2 regions of the Bacillus sp. LQ01 genome follow, and region 2 is predicted to be linked to the other one. Evidence: a T-box and tRNA genes for the amino acid it is inferred to sense, from the RefSeq annotation. Region 2 holds a T-box; the other holds one or more tRNA genes.
What was found. The T-box of region 2 lies ahead of ileS2 (isoleucine--tRNA ligase). A T-box ahead of a tRNA ligase gene usually reads a tRNA of that ligase, here a tRNA-Ile.
Positions count from the first base shown of each region.

Region 1: it has a tRNA-Ile gene. The T-box ahead of ileS2 (isoleucine--tRNA ligase) is inferred to sense a tRNA for this amino acid. The anticodon was not compared.

Region 1 covers NZ_JBYEZL010000002.1:570,140-577,958, forward strand. The annotation lists gene AC22L0_RS15320 (metal ABC transporter permease) at 1-552, shown strand, start outside; gene AC22L0_RS15325 (Fur family transcriptional regulator) at 566-979, shown strand; gene ispG (flavodoxin-dependent (E)-4-hydroxy-3-methylbut-2-enyl-diphosphate synthase) at 1,056-2,159, opposite strand; gene yqfZ (protein YqfZ) at 2,324-2,689, opposite strand; gene yqgB (protein YqgB) at 2,763-3,521, opposite strand; tRNA gene AC22L0_RS15345 (tRNA-Ile) at 3,763-3,836, shown strand; gene sodA (superoxide dismutase [Mn]) at 4,058-4,669, shown strand; gene AC22L0_RS15355 (MFS transporter) at 4,786-6,063, shown strand; gene AC22L0_RS15360 (peptidoglycan D,D-transpeptidase FtsI family protein) at 6,173-7,819, shown strand, end outside.
Region 2 covers NZ_JBYEZL010000002.1:908,525-916,343, reverse strand. The annotation lists gene ileS2 (isoleucine--tRNA ligase) at 1-1,888, opposite strand, end outside; T-box leader at 1,960-2,183, opposite strand; gene divIVA (septum site-determining protein DivIVA) at 2,235-2,741, opposite strand; gene AC22L0_RS17260 (YlmH family RNA-binding protein) at 2,831-3,598, opposite strand; gene AC22L0_RS17255 (YggT family protein) at 3,614-3,877, opposite strand; gene AC22L0_RS17250 (cell division protein SepF) at 3,884-4,354, opposite strand; gene AC22L0_RS17245 (YggS family pyridoxal phosphate-dependent enzyme) at 4,374-5,048, opposite strand; gene pgeF (peptidoglycan editing factor PgeF) at 5,045-5,863, opposite strand; gene AC22L0_RS17235 (YlmC/YmxH family sporulation protein) at 5,984-6,265, opposite strand; gene sigG (RNA polymerase sporulation sigma factor SigG) at 6,429-7,208, opposite strand; gene sigE (RNA polymerase sporulation sigma factor SigE) at 7,366-7,819, opposite strand, start outside.

The DNA of each region.
Region 1 (7,819 bases), 340 kb from region 2:
TATCAAGAATTAGCAATTCCAATTATCCTTTCGGCAGGTATGGGGGTTGGAGTTATTTTCATTTCACTTGCAAATGGATTTAACACAGACTTATTTAGTTATTTATTTGGTAGTGTCAGTGCTGTAACAAGTACAGATTTAATTATTATTGGGATTGTAGCAATTGTTGTTGTTGCGACAATTATTTTATTATATAAAGAGCTGTTTCTATTATCATTTGATGAGGAATACGCAGTATCAACTGGTTTAAGAGCGAAATGGATTCACTTTATTTTCATTATATTAGTTGCTCTTGTCATTGCAGTATCAATGCGTGTAGTGGGGGTTCTTCTTGTATCATCATTAATGACGTTACCAGTTGCAGCAAGTATTCGTATTGCTAAAGGATTTAAACAAACAATTTTCTTTTCCATTTTATTTGGTGAAATTGCAGTAATTGGTGGAATGTTTGCTTCGTATCAACTTGATCTAGCGCCAGGTGGTACAATTGTTATGATAGCAGTTCTTATTTTAATCGGTGCGATTTTATGGAAGAAGAAAAAAACTGCATAAAGTAGGGATAGGTATGAATCTAACAGAAGCTTTACGCCTAATGAAAGAAAAAGGATACAAACATACTGGAAAAAGAGAAGAGATGCTCAGATTATTTGCAGCACATAATCGTTATTTAACTGCGAAAGACGTTTTAGAGCATATGAAGGACGATTATCCGGGGCTTAGTTTTGATACGATTTATCGTAACTTAACAGTTTTTGCTGAGATTGGTGTTTTAGAACAAACGGAATTAAATGGTGAAAAACATTTTCGTTTTACTTGTTCTATTATGGAACATCATCATCATTTTATTTGTTTGGATTGTGGGGGAACGAAAGAGATTACTTCCTGCCCAATGGATTTTATGAATAAAGATTTTACCGGTTATGAAGTAACGGGTCATAAGTTTGAAATATATGGTCGTTGTCCAAAATGTGCAAAGTAAAAGCTCGTCGGTTAAACTGACGAGCTTTTTTACGTAGAAAAGAAGGTTGCTCACAAATATTGTGGCAACCTTCTTTTTATTGTTCTTGTGTCTCTTTTTCTTTTTCTCGTTCAGCAGCCATTTCAGCAGCAATTACGTCGATTTCTTTTTTCAGTTCTTCTACCATTGTTTCTTCTGGTACTTTACGAACGACTTGCCCTTTACGGAATAATAATCCCTCTCCACGTGCACCGGCAATACCGATATCAGCTTCACGAGCTTCACCAGGGCCATTTACAGCGCAACCAAGTACTGCAACTTTAATTGGTACTTGAAGTGTAGAGATGTATTCTTCCACTTCGTTAGCGATGCTAATTAAATCAATTTCAATACGACCACAAGTTGGACAAGAGATAAGTGTTGCTGCGTTAGACGCAAGACCGAATGATTTTAATAGTTCACGAGCAACTTTTACTTCTTCAACTGGATCAGCACTTAATGAAATACGTAGTGTATTTCCGATGCCTTTATTTAAGATTGCTCCAAGACCAGCAGCACTTTTTACAGTTCCGGCAAACAATGTTCCAGATTCTGTAATACCTAAATGTAATGGATAATCAAAAGCACGAGCAGCTTTCTCGTATGCTTCAATTGCTAAGTTAACATCAGAGGCTTTCATAGATACGATAATATCGTGGAAATCTAGGTCCTCTAAAATTTTAATATGATGTAGCGCGCTCTCAACCATACCATCTGCAGTTGGGTACCCATACTTTTCTAAAATATGACGCTCTAATGAACCAGCGTTTACACCAATACGGATTGGAATACCGCGCTCTTTTGCTGCATTTACAACAGCTTCTACTTTATGGCGACGACCAATGTTACCTGGATTGATACGTACTTTATCAATGCCGCCTTCAATTGCTTTTAAAGCAAGGCGATAATCAAAATGAATATCAGCAACAAGTGGAATGTTGATTTGTTTTTTTATATCAGCAATAGCATCTGCTGCGCGTTCATCTGGAACGGCAACGCGGACGACTTGACAGCCGGCTTCTTCTAAACGCTTAATTTCAGCAACTGTTGCTTCAACATCATGTGTTTTTGTTGTTGTCATACTTTGTATAATTAATTCATTATTACCGCCGATTGTTAAATTACCGACTTTAACTGGACGTGTTTTTGTACGATGAGTCATTTCATTCACGAATAGATCGCTCTCCTTATAAAAGAAGTTTCTTATTTAGTCCCTCATATCAATGATAGTATACGTGATATAGGGCTATAGAAACCGAAGTACTCGGTTTCACTTTTACTATTGTATCAGCGCCTTTATGTAATTGACAAGGATTAAGTGATAGCTTATTGATATAAGGGGAATTTATAAGACTTTCCAATTTGTATTTTTGTAGCAGATGTACTTTTGTTTAATTGTTTAAAGTCGTCAATGACTTTTTCTATGGAAGGAATTTTTTTCTTGCTAATTTGTTCTGTAATAGAAAGAACTGTCTCACCAGTTTTTACTTCAATTGTTTTATAAGATACATCCGTTTCTTTTTCTGTTTTGTTCTCTTTATTCTGCTGACTGTCTGTGTTTTCTTTTTTAATCGTTTGAGCAGCAGTTGTTTTTTTATATGAACTTAACATCGGTAAAGTACCGATTTTTATATCGTAATAAAATATATAACCGAGAACAAGCACGAATAGGAATATACCTAATCTCTTCATATTCTTCACTCCTTTGCTAGGAATATATGCTTGTCCAAAAAAAAAATGCCTATTTAGGCATTTTTTTTCGTTCTTATTTTTCTTTCGGTTTTGGAACTTCTTTAATCGTTAAGTACAGAACAATTAAAACAACTGCGATATAGATGAATGTTGATCCAGGTACGACAATCTTACATGCATCCATAATCATAAAGAAGATTGTTGGGATTGTGTAGCTGTATGCAGTTAGTGTCCAAACTTGTTTATAGGATAGTTTACGTTGACCGCTCATAGCAGAACCGATGAACGCAAGTAAAGTCACACCTACAAAAGTGATGAATAATTGGAATAGGTACACTAAGAATCCAATAACAAATAATAAAATTGGATAAATATTATCGAATAAAGAAATAAATTCTTGTAGATCTTTTTTCTCAAGAGATGCACCTAACAAATCGTTATAAGAATACGTTTGTATTTGACCATTTCCCATAGAGACTACTTTATCTTTTAAAACAAATAAACCTGTTTTATTTTGATATTTTTCTAGGTCTGTTGAATTTGGATCAAATACGAAAAGTGCATTTCCTTCTTCTTTTTCAATAGGTTGATCAATATCGGCTTTTAGTTCGCCATTTTCAATTTTAAAATCAGGTAAATCTTTATCGATGACTTGATTTACCATGCTTACACCATCTTGGATAAAACTACCGTACAAAAAAGTTCTTGGAATAGTAGTAATTAAGCAAAGTAGCATAATATACAAAATGGTTTTACCGATTTTTTGAAAACGGAATAGCGCCATATCTTTAGGCGAGTATATGCTTTTTACGAATTGGGTAAATATGGACATAGATTCACTTCCTTTATGTATGTATAAAATCATTGTAACGTAGTAATCTAGAGAATCTCAAGATATATTATATTTACATATAGTGGAGATAACTAAATTTCTTTTATTAACTTTCTTCTTTTAAATAAGAAAAATACAATTGACACTTTTCTTTTCTATATGGTAAATTTATCTTACATTTCTTAAAGAGCATATCCGATAGGAATTCCTTTATTTGATATGTTGTTACATACATAATTGTGGACCCTTAGCTCAGCTGGTTAGAGCAGACGGCTCATAACCGTCCGGTCGTAGGTTCGAGTCCTACAGGGTCCATATCCATTTCACATGTTTATTATGTTAGCAGGAAGCTTCCTTGTAGAAGGAAGCTTTTTTTACGGAATATATGAGCATTTTAATTGAAAAGAAGTGGGAATTTTGCTACTTTAATGATAGCAAGACAATGTGATTTATTTGTTTGCACCCTATGGCAATTAGGGTAGAATGAAGTTGTATGTCACTTAAGTGGCAATACATAAACTGGGAGGAATATAACAATGGCAAAACACGAATTACCAAATTTACCTTATGCGTATGATGCTTTAGAGCCTCACTTTGACAAAGAAACAATGAACATCCATCATACAAAACATCACAACACGTACATTACAAACTTAAACGCTGCTTTAGAAGGTCATGCAGAATTAGCTGACAAAAGCGTAGAAGAATTAGTTGCAAACTTAAACGAAGTACCAGAAGGAATCCGTACAGCAGTACGTAACAATGGTGGCGGACATGCTAACCATACATTCTTCTGGACAATCCTATCTCCAAATGGCGGAGGACAACCTGTAGGTGAACTTGCAACTGCAATTGAAGCAAAATTCGGTAGCTTCGATGCATTCAAAGAAGAATTCGCAAAAGCTGGCGCAACTCGCTTCGGTTCTGGTTGGGCTTGGTTAGTAGTAAACAATGGTGAGTTAGAAGTAACAAGCACTCCAAACCAAGATTCTCCTTTAACTGAAGGTAAAACGCCAGTTATCGGTTTAGATGTTTGGGAGCATGCTTACTACTTAAACTACCAAAACCGTCGTCCAGACTACATCGGTGCATTCTGGAACGTTGTAGATTGGAACGCTGCTGAAAAACGTTACCAAGAAGCAAAATAATTGTAACAAATATAGAATAAGCTAGGGGAGAGCCCCTAGCTTTTTTCTATGCTTTCCTTTTACATAATTGGGCTTGTCTTTGGAAGACTAGAACATGAAGTAAAGGAGAGTTGTGTATGAAATGGAAACATATAATTGGTGACGTTGAAGTGAATCGGGATTTAGTGTTATTGCTCCTTATAGGAGGTTTATACACGCTCGCAATTTCTTTATCGAATACGTTTGTAAATATTTATTTATGGAAACAAACACAAAATTATGTGAATCTTGGCTTGTATAATTTAGCCAGCGTGGTATTACAGCCTCTCACATTTCTTGTAGGGGGGAAATTAGCGAAACGTATCGATCGCTCGATTTTATTACGAATAGGGGTAGGAACGCTCGCAATTTTTTTTATCGTTGTCTTAGTAGCAGGGAAAAGTGCTTCTCAGTATATTCTATTAATGGGGGCTCTTTTAGGAGTAGGATACGGTTTTTACTGGTTGGCTTTTAACTTATTGACATTTGAAATTACAGAACCAGAAACAAGAGATTTCTTTAATGGGTTTCTTGGACTTCTTACATCCTTCTCTGGGATGATTGGACCAATAGCAGCAGGATACACAATTTCACGTATGGAGAAATGGAGTGGCTATACTGTTATATTCTTTCTTTCATTAGTTCTATTTGCAATTGCTGTCGTCTTAAGCTTCTTTTTATCTAAAAGAGAATGTGAAGGGCGTTATGAAATCGTGCAAGTATTGAAAGAACGACGGATTGATAAAAATTGGGGAAAGATTACACGAGCTCATTTTTTCCAAGGATTGAGAGAAGGAACGTTTATTTTTGTCATTTCAGTATATGTTTATTTAGCAACTAATAGTGAGTTCGCATTAGGGAAATACAGTTTAGTGAACTCTGCTGTATCCTTTGTATGTTATTACTTAGTTGCTCGTATGTTAAAGAAGGAGTGGCGAAAAAAAGCAATTTTACTTGGAGGCATTATTTTATATGCTGTCGTCTTTTTAGTTATTTTCAATGTTACATACACGAAATTACTTATTTATGCGGCATGTATTGCAATTGCATATCCTATTTTACTTGTTCCGTACGGATCAATGACATATGACGTAATTGGTAGAGCAAAAAATGCGAGAGAATGGCGTGTGGAATATGTCGTTGTTCGGGAGCTGTGGTTAAACGCCGGAAGAATCTGTTCCATTTTAAGTTTTTTATGTGCTGTACTATTCTTTCCACCTGAAAAAAGTTTACCTTACTTATTATGTATTTTAGGTGCTGGACATTTTCTTATTTATTTTGCAGTTAAAAATGTCAAATATGATGAGGGAAATGCGAGTAAAACAAGTGTTGTAACGCAAGGGAACGCGCAAAACCAAACTGAACCAGAAGGTTAACTTCTCGTTTGTTTTATGCTAGAATAGAAAAAGATGTAAGACAGCAGTGAGGACACCTGTATGAGGGTGTCCCTTTCACATTACATAGCTGTTGGTAGAGGGGGTTTGTATGAGCAAGAAGCAGAAGCAAAATAAGAAAAAGACCCACGTTCCTTTTCGATTAAACGTGTTGTTTTTCTGCGTGTTTTTAATGTTCTCCGCGGTTATTGTAAGGCTCGGATATGTACAAATTGTTCGCGGTGAAGAATATAAGAATGAAGTGGAGAAGAAAGAAAACTCAACGATAAGTAATCCTGTACCGCGTGGGAAAATATTTGACCGTTATGGGCGACCTGTAGTAGATAATGCAGCCATTCGTACTATTACATTTACAAAAATGAAGGGATCAACTGCAGAGGATCGCTTAGAAACAGCGAAAAAGCTAGCAGATTTGATTGAAGTACCGACAGATAAATTAACAGATCGCGATAAAAAAGATTATTGGCTTGCTATGCATAAAGAGGAAGCTAAAGAAAAAATTACGAATAAAGATCGTCAAGAGTTTAAAGATAAAAAAATTGATGATAAAGAATTAGACGAGCGTCAGCGAAGTCGTGTAACAGAAGAAGAGATTAATCAATTATCCGCCAAAGATCTAGAAATACTAGCGATTAAGAGTAAGATGGACGGCGGATATGCAATGACACCTCAGGTTATTAAAAAGGATGCTACAGAAAAGGAATATTCGATTATTAGTGAAAACCTAGCAGCATTACCAGGTGTAGATACGAATGTTGATTGGGAGCGAAAATATACGTACGATGATTTATTCCGAAGTGTACTTGGTGGGGTGTCGACATCTGATGAAGGCTTACCGAGAGAAAGACTAGATTACTATCTTGTTCGTGATTACAATCGAAATGACCGAGTAGGAAAAAGTTATCTTGAACAACAGTATGAAGATAGCCTGCATGGTACGAAAGCAGAAGTTAGAAATGTTACAGATAAAAACGGTAATATTTTAGAAACGATTAATGTATCAAAAGGACAAAGTGGTAATGACCTGAACTTAACAATTGATATGGAATTACAAAAGCGCGTGGAAGATATTCTTGCGAAGAATTTAATGAGGTTTAAAGGAAGTGAACCTCTTTTAGATCGCGCATTTGTTGTAATGATGAACCCAAAAAATGGTGAAGTTTTATCTATGGCGGGGAAACAATTAGTTAACGAAGATGGTCAAACGAAAGTAAATGACTTTGCATTAGGTACCATGACAAGTTCTTATCCGATGGGGTCAACTGTAAAAGGTGCAACAGTACTTACTGGATATCAAACTGGTGCGATTCAACCAGGGGCAGTACAATTGGATGAACCAATTAAATTAAAAGGTACACCTACGAAGTCGTCTTGGAAAACGATGGGATACATTAATGACCTTACAGCTTTAAAAATGTCTTCTAACGTTTATATGTTTAAAACAGCGATGAATATCGCCGGTGTTCCATATGTGAGAGGTGGTACGTTAGATATACCTCAAAAAGCATTTGATACGATGCGTTATTATTTCGGACAGTTTGGACTTGGTGTAAAAACAGGAATTGATTTACCGAATGAATCTGCTGGTCAGATGGGTAAGAGTAGTCAACCAGGTTTCTTACTAGATTTATCAATTGGACAGTATGATACGTATACACCGCTTCAATTAGCGCAATATATTTCGACGATTGCCAATGGTGGATATCGTATGCAACCACAAGTTGTAAAAGAAATTCGT
Region 2 (7,819 bases):
GTACGTCAGATTGATAGTCAACAGAAGATACCCATAAGCGTAAAATGTCTCCGCCTAATTGATCCATGATTTTCTTCGGTACGACGATGTTTCCAATCGACTTACTCATTTTACGTCCTTCACCATCTAGTACGAAACCGTGGCTTAGTACGCCTTTATATGGAGCTTTACCTGTTACAGCAACTGCTGTTGATAATGAAGAGTTAAACCAACCACGATACTGGTCAGATCCTTCTAAATATAAATCAGCTGGACGCTGTAAATCTTCGCGCTCTTCTAATACCGCTTGGTGAGAAGAACCTGAATCGAACCATACATCCATGATGTCTGTTTCTTTACGGAATTCACCATTTGGGCTACCTGGATGTGTAAATCCTTCTGGTAATAGATCTTTCGCTTCACGCTCGAACCATACGTTAGAACCGTGTTCACGGAATAAATCTGCTACATGGTTAATTGTTTCATCCGTAATAATTGGATCACCATTCTCAGCATAGAATACCGGAATTGGCACACCCCATGCACGCTGACGAGAAATACACCAGTCACCACGGTCACGAACCATATTATGAAGACGAGTTTCTCCCCATGCTGGTACCCATTTTGTTTCTGCTACAGCTTCTATTAATTCTTTACGGAATGCTTCAATAGATGCAAACCACTGTGCTGTCGCACGGAAAATAATTGGTTTTTTCGTTCTCCAATCATGTGGGTATGAATGTGTAATGAATGTTAGTTTCAGTAACGCGCCTACTTCTTCTAATTTTTCTGTAATTGGTTTGTTAGCTTTATCATAGAATAAGCCTTCAAATCCAGGTGCCTCATTTGTTAATACACCTTTATCATCGACTGGGCAAAGTACTTCTAATCCATACTTTTTACCAACAACGAAGTCATCTTCCCCGTGTCCTGGTGCTGTATGAACACAACCTGTACCTGCATCTGTTGTTACGTGATCTCCTAGCATAACTAATGAATCACGATCGTAGAATGGATGTTTTGCAACTGTATACTCAAGTTCGCTACCTTTTACTGTTTTCACAACTTCAGCATTTTCCCACTCTAACGTTTTTGCAACTGTCTCAAACAGCTCAGAAGCAATGATATATTTCTCATCATTTACTTTTACAATGCTATATTCAAGCTCTGGATGAACAGAAATACCTAAGTTTGCAGGTAATGTCCAAGGTGTTGTTGTCCAAATGATGTACTTTTCATCACCTTCTAATACGTTCTTTCCATCTTTTACAGGGAATGCTACGTAAATAGATGCTGATTTTTTATCTTGATATTCAATTTCAGCTTCCGCTAAAGCAGATTCACTCGTTGGAGACCAGTAAACTGGTTTTTGACCTTTATAGATATAACCTTTTTTCGCCATGTCACCAAACACTTTAATTTGTTGTGCTTCATAAGCTGGCTCTAAAGTAATATATGGATTATCCCAATCTGCACGTACACCTAGACGCTTAAATTGTTCACGTTGACGTTCTACTTGTTCATATGCATACTCTGCACATAACTTACGGAACTCAGCAACTGTCATTTCTTTACGTTTTACACCTTTATTTGTTAAAGCTTGTTCAATTGGTAAACCGTGCGTATCCCATCCCGGAACATATGGCGCACTAAAACCAGTCATTGATTTATAACGAACAATAAAGTCTTTTAATACTTTATTTAATGCATGTCCCATATGAATATCACCATTCGCATATGGAGGTCCATCATGCAATACAAATAAAGGACGACCTTTTGTATGTTCTTGTACTTTTTCGTAAATATTCATTTCAGCCCATTTTTCTTGCATTGCAGGCTCACGTTTTGGTAAATTCCCACGCATTGGGAACTCTGTTTTTGGCATCAGTAATGTATTTTTGTACTCCATGCTCAATTCCTCCTTACATGTATAAAAGAAATACTTAAAAAACGGAATAAAAAAGAGACCTTCTCATCCCCAAAAGGGACGAGAAAGTCTCCCGCGGTACCACCCTAGTAGATTATATACATATGTATAGAATCCTCTTTATATTCTTAACGCGAATACACGCCTACGCTTACTCTATTTGTTCAGCGCGGAACTCCAGGGTGATATTCCCACTATCTCCTTATCCTGAGCTTACACCATCCTCAGTTCGCTATATAAGGTTTGAAAAGGTACTTATCCCTATCTTCGTTTTTCTTAATAAATATGTTGTTTAAAATTATATGTAATAATGAGAAAAACGTCAAGCTTACACTGTTTCTTCTTTTTTCAACAGTTCATCTACTTCGTCTTCTAATTCAATTAGTTTATCCCAATCATCGTTGTTTAACATCTCAAGCTGTGTTTCTAATAACATACGGAAACGAGTTCGGAATACTTTCGCTTGTTTCTTTAGCTCTTCAATATCAAAAGCAACTTTTCTTGATTTTACTAATGCTTCGTTAATAATACGATCAGCATTCTTTTCAGCTTCACGCACAATTAATTTCGCTTCTTTTTGCGCATTACGTTTTACTTCTTCCGCTGCTTCTTGTGCAACAACGATAGATTTGTTTAACGTATCTTCAATATTAGAGAAATGATCTAACTTCCCTTCTAACTGCGCAACTTTTTCTTCTAAAGCTTTTTTCTCACGAATGACCAATTCATAATCTTTGATAATTTGATCAAGAAACTCATTTACTTGATCTTCATCATAGCCACGGAATCCGCGACCAAATTCTTTGTTATGAATATCTAATGGTGTTAACGGCACAACGCCACCTCCAAGTAGTTATCTAAATTTCCTCTTTCAATTATATCTTTTCTTCGACAAAATAGGAGGATTTCCTTCTAAAAAACCAATCATTTTAGTATACCATACAAAATTCTCCATTTGTCGCGTTTTGTTCTACCTTCTACAGAAAATAATTTACTTCGGCCATATCCTCTAACAGAAAAAACATCTCCTGGATAACATTCATAAGAAGTTTGCTCCACTGTTTTCCAATTGACTTTTACTAAACCATTTTTTATGAAAGGTTGTACTTTCTGTCTAGATAAATGTAACATTTCAGCTAACATAACATCTAAACGAAGTGAAGAAACCGTTCCAGATTTCTCTCCCCACGTTTCATGTATCTGTAGAATTTGTTCTCCTTGCACTGACGCTAAAGAGACTTTTACTTTCCCTATTGATTGTAAGTTCATCTCAATATACGATACAATTTCTTTCGCAACTACAATTTGGGCACGATTTTCTTGCAGCAAAATATCACCACATTTTTCTCTTGTTAAACCAAGAGACATAAATGTACCTAATATTTGCCTATGTTCTAGCGTATAAAACTTGGAAGGATAGTCAATTTCTAATACTTCTACTTGAAATTCTTCTTCATTTAATTCTAGATAGTCTGGATAAATAAGTGCTCTTTTACGCTCTGCATTAGGCGTTGCACCACCAAATTGCACAGCAACATCACCTTGTCCTATTACCATAGAAACAATTTGTTGTTGCCTAGGATCAAGAAAATCCGTTAACTTCACTTGATGGTACTCCGCCGCTCGCTTCCACTCTAGCACTTTATCCACAAAGACCTCCTCATCAGGCCTAAAATGTTCGTAGATGCTCATGTATTTACCTTCTTACTATAAGAAATAGCTTAATAAACTGAACAAACCAGTTTTAGCAAGTTTCAACGCAAAGATTGCAACGATTGGAGAAATATCAATCATTCCAAGCGGCGGAATAAAGCGGCGGAATGGTTCTAAATACGGTTCACAAATACGTGCCAGGAACTCTCCAAAAGATGATTCCTTTGCACCAGGAAACCATGATAGGAGAATGTAAATAATAAGTGCCCACGAGTAAATCTCGATAGCATAACTTAACACTATAAAAACTGTTGTCATGGCGTATTACCACCTCTTTATATTTGTTTCTTCTTCTTCACCGAATAACTCTGAAATCGCACCAACAATATCTACATTTTCAGGTGTACACATAAATGTTTTCGGCCCTATTTTTTGAATGTCCCCGCCTATAGCGTATACAGTACCACTTAAAAAGTCAACGATACGTACCGCTTGATCAGTAGACATTCTCTGCAAATTAATTACAACAGCTCGTCTACCTTTTAAGTGGTCCGCAATCCCTTGTGCTTCCGAATATGTGCGTGGTTCTAATAAAACAACTTTTGAAGATTGTTTTGCTGTTTCAATACTCACAACATTTTGCTTCGGTTGCGCTTTCGGAAACGTAACGTCTTGTTGTTCTGGTGGATCTTGCTGCTTTTTCATGTCTGTTTGCTCCTTTTCATAACCATATTGAGCTGCTTCTTTTTCTTCCGGTGTATCAAAAAAGAAGTATTTTACTTTTGACCAACTCATAATAAGATTCTCCTTCCTTTTACGCTTTTCCTACTAAAATCGTTCCCAAACGAATATATGTAGCCCCTTCTTCAATTGCAATCTTGTAATCGTTGGACATTCCCATTGATAATTCTTTACATGGCGCATGTAATAACTCTAGCTCCTGCACCTCTGTTTGCAGCATACGTAATTCCTTAAAACAGCGTCTGATTTCTTCCTCTTCTTCTGTAAATGGAGCCATCGTCATTAGTCCAACCACTTCAATTTTATCGAATTCTTGCAAACTTTGAATAAAAGAAACAACCTCTTCTATTGCCAATCCTTGCTTCGATTCTTCAGATGAGGTTTTCACTTGAATAAAGCATTTCACTTTCTTATCAGCACGTTTCTGAATTTCTTTCGCCAGTGAAAGACGATCTAACGAATGTAAATAATCAATTTCATTAATGATTTCTTTTACTTTTCTCGTTTGTAATGAGCCAATAAAGTGCCAATTAACTTTTGAACCGAAATGCTCGTATTTCTGTAAGAAACCTTCATTTCTATTTTCACCTAAATCGATAACTCCAGCTTCAATTACTTCGTTTGTTTTTTCAATCCCTACAGTTTTTGTAACTGCAACAAGTTTAATATCTTGCAACGAACGTCCAGCTCGAGCGCAAGATTCTTTAATAGCTTCGTTTACAATTTCTAAATTTTCTTGTACTGTCACTTGCTTTCTTCCTCCTTAAAACCTATGAAACTCAACATTCTTCCTGTCTTACCTTGATCACGACGATGAGAGAAAAATAGTTGCTCTTCACAGCTTGTACAAAGAGATGACATTACAATATGCTCTTCTTTTATGCCTGCTTGTACACATAATATACGATTAATTTCTTTTAAATTAATTGCGTACTGCCCGTCAGAAATTTTTTGATGAGGAACAGCACCCCTAACTACTTCCTGTGCTGCTGTTAATACACGATCATCCACAACATAACAACAAGATCCGATCGACGGCCCAATTGCAACATGAATTTCATCACTTGAAATACCTTCTGCATTCCACTTTTGAATCATTTCCTTTGCAATCTCTTGTACAGTGCCTTTCCATCCAGCATGCGCAAGTCCTATCATACCATGTGATGGTGCATAAAAATAGAGCGGAACACAATCCGCGTAACAAGACGTTAACAGAACATCTTCATTACTCGTATAAATGCCATCTGTTTTTGAAATGCCGTCCTCATATGAATAGACACCACTTCCCTTTTCCTGTTGCCCTACTTTTTCAACATGATGAGCATGAACTTGTTCAGAGCAAATCCAATTTTCTAATGGTTTTTGTAACTTATTTGCTAAAATGCGTCTGTTTTCATGAACGTTCTCCACGATATCATTCACATGTAATCCTAAATTCATCGCATGAAAGGAGCCCGTACTTATCCCACCATCTTTTGTCGTAAATCCAGCAGTAATGTTTCCAAGTTCTTTCCACGCTTGTAAATACAGTATACCGTCCACATATTTAAATGGTTCTCTCATAATAAAGCGGCTCCTTTTAATTAAAATAACAGAAAAAAGCATGGTACTTCCTGTCTATTTTACCATACTTTTATTTTTTCATAATCCTAACAGAAAAAAAAGAGGAATTTGTAATATTCTTTATGAAATTGTCGGTGTTTGTATTGATTCTGTTACAGAATTAACAGGATTTACTCTTACAAGTATGACATCTTCCCCAATTTTCACAATTTCCTTCCAAGGAATTACAATCTCAACATCTTTTCCAAAAATACCTAGCATACGTGTCTGTTTGGAAATAATAACAGAACAAATTTTCCCTGTGTTCATATCAATTTCAATATCTCCAATATTCCCAATCCTTTTTCCATCTGAAATATTTATAACATCCTTCATCTGTAACTCTGAAATTCGTATCACCATTTTTATCCTCTCCCTTATATGACAAATTGGAAACTGTTTCTCATATTTACAGGAAGCCACCTACACGAAACACCATGCTAGTTTCATTATATGAACACAAATCCCCTACTATGAGCACAAACCATATTACATATAAAAAGGTCTCACCATAATTGGTGAGACCTTATCCTTGAATCGTTTTATTCATTTGTTTAATGGCTGACTTCTCTAAACGTGATACTTGCGCTTGGGAAATCCCAATTTCTTCTGCAACTTCCATCTGTGTCTTTCCTTGGAAGAAACGTTTTCTAATAATCATTTTCTCTCTATCATTTAAACGCTTCATTCCTTCTTTCAATGCTAATTCTTCAACCCACTGCTCGTCCTTTTGTTTTTCATCACTTAACTGATCCATAACAAAGATAGGATCTCCCCCATCATTATAAATCGGTTCAAATAATGAAACTGGATCTTGAATTGCATCTAAAGCAAATACTATCTCTTCATGAGTTACTTCTAGCACTTTTGCAATATCCATTGCTGTTGGTTCTTTTGAATTTTCTGCAATCAACTTTTCTCTTACTTGCAAAGCTTTATACGCAATATCTCGCAATGAGCGCGATACGCGAATCGGATTATTATCACGCAAATATCTGCGTATTTCCCCAATAATCATCGGCACAGCATACGTTGAAAATTTTACATTTTGGCCTAAATCAAAATTATCAATTGATTTCATAAGTCCGATGCAACCAACTTGAAATAAATCGTCAACATATTCTCCTCTGTTATTAAATCTTTGGATGACGCTCAGTACAAGACGTAAGTTTCCATTCACTAATTTTTCTCTTGCGCTTATCTCTCCACTTTGCATTTCACGAAATAATTTACGCATCTCTTCATTTTTTAATACTGGAAGTTTAGCTGTATCAACACCGCAAATTTCTACTTTGTTTCTCGTCAAAGTGTTCCCTCCTATCGGGAGTTGCTGTACAGTGTAAAGTATTTCCTTTGAAGGGGATTTTATGCATGTGGTTTTTTCACGATTTGTTATTTAAATTATCTTTCCTAATACAACTAAATAGAATAAGACCAGCCTACATAACGGCTGGTCTTATTCTTTACACCATTTTATTAAATTCTTTTCGTAATCTTTTTATAATTCTTTTTTCTAAACGCGAAATATATGACTGTGAAATCCCAAGCATATCAGCCACATCTTTTTGCGTCTTTTCCTCTCCTCCAGCAAGCCCAAACCGAAGTTCCATAATTTGTTTTTCACGATCATTTAATTGGTGTAATGCTTTCATTAAAAGGTGACGATCTACAGTAGCTTCTAAATCTTTTGTAATAATATCATCATCTGTACCTAACACGTCAGACAATAACAGTTCATTCCCATCCCAATCAATGTTTAGTGGTTCATCAAAAGAAACTTCCGAACGATTTTTGTTATTTCGACGTAAATGCATTAAAATTTCATTTTCTATACAACGCGATGCATATGTTGCTAATTTTATTTTCTTTTCTGGATTAAATGTATTTACCGCTTTAATAAGGCCGATTGTTCCTATA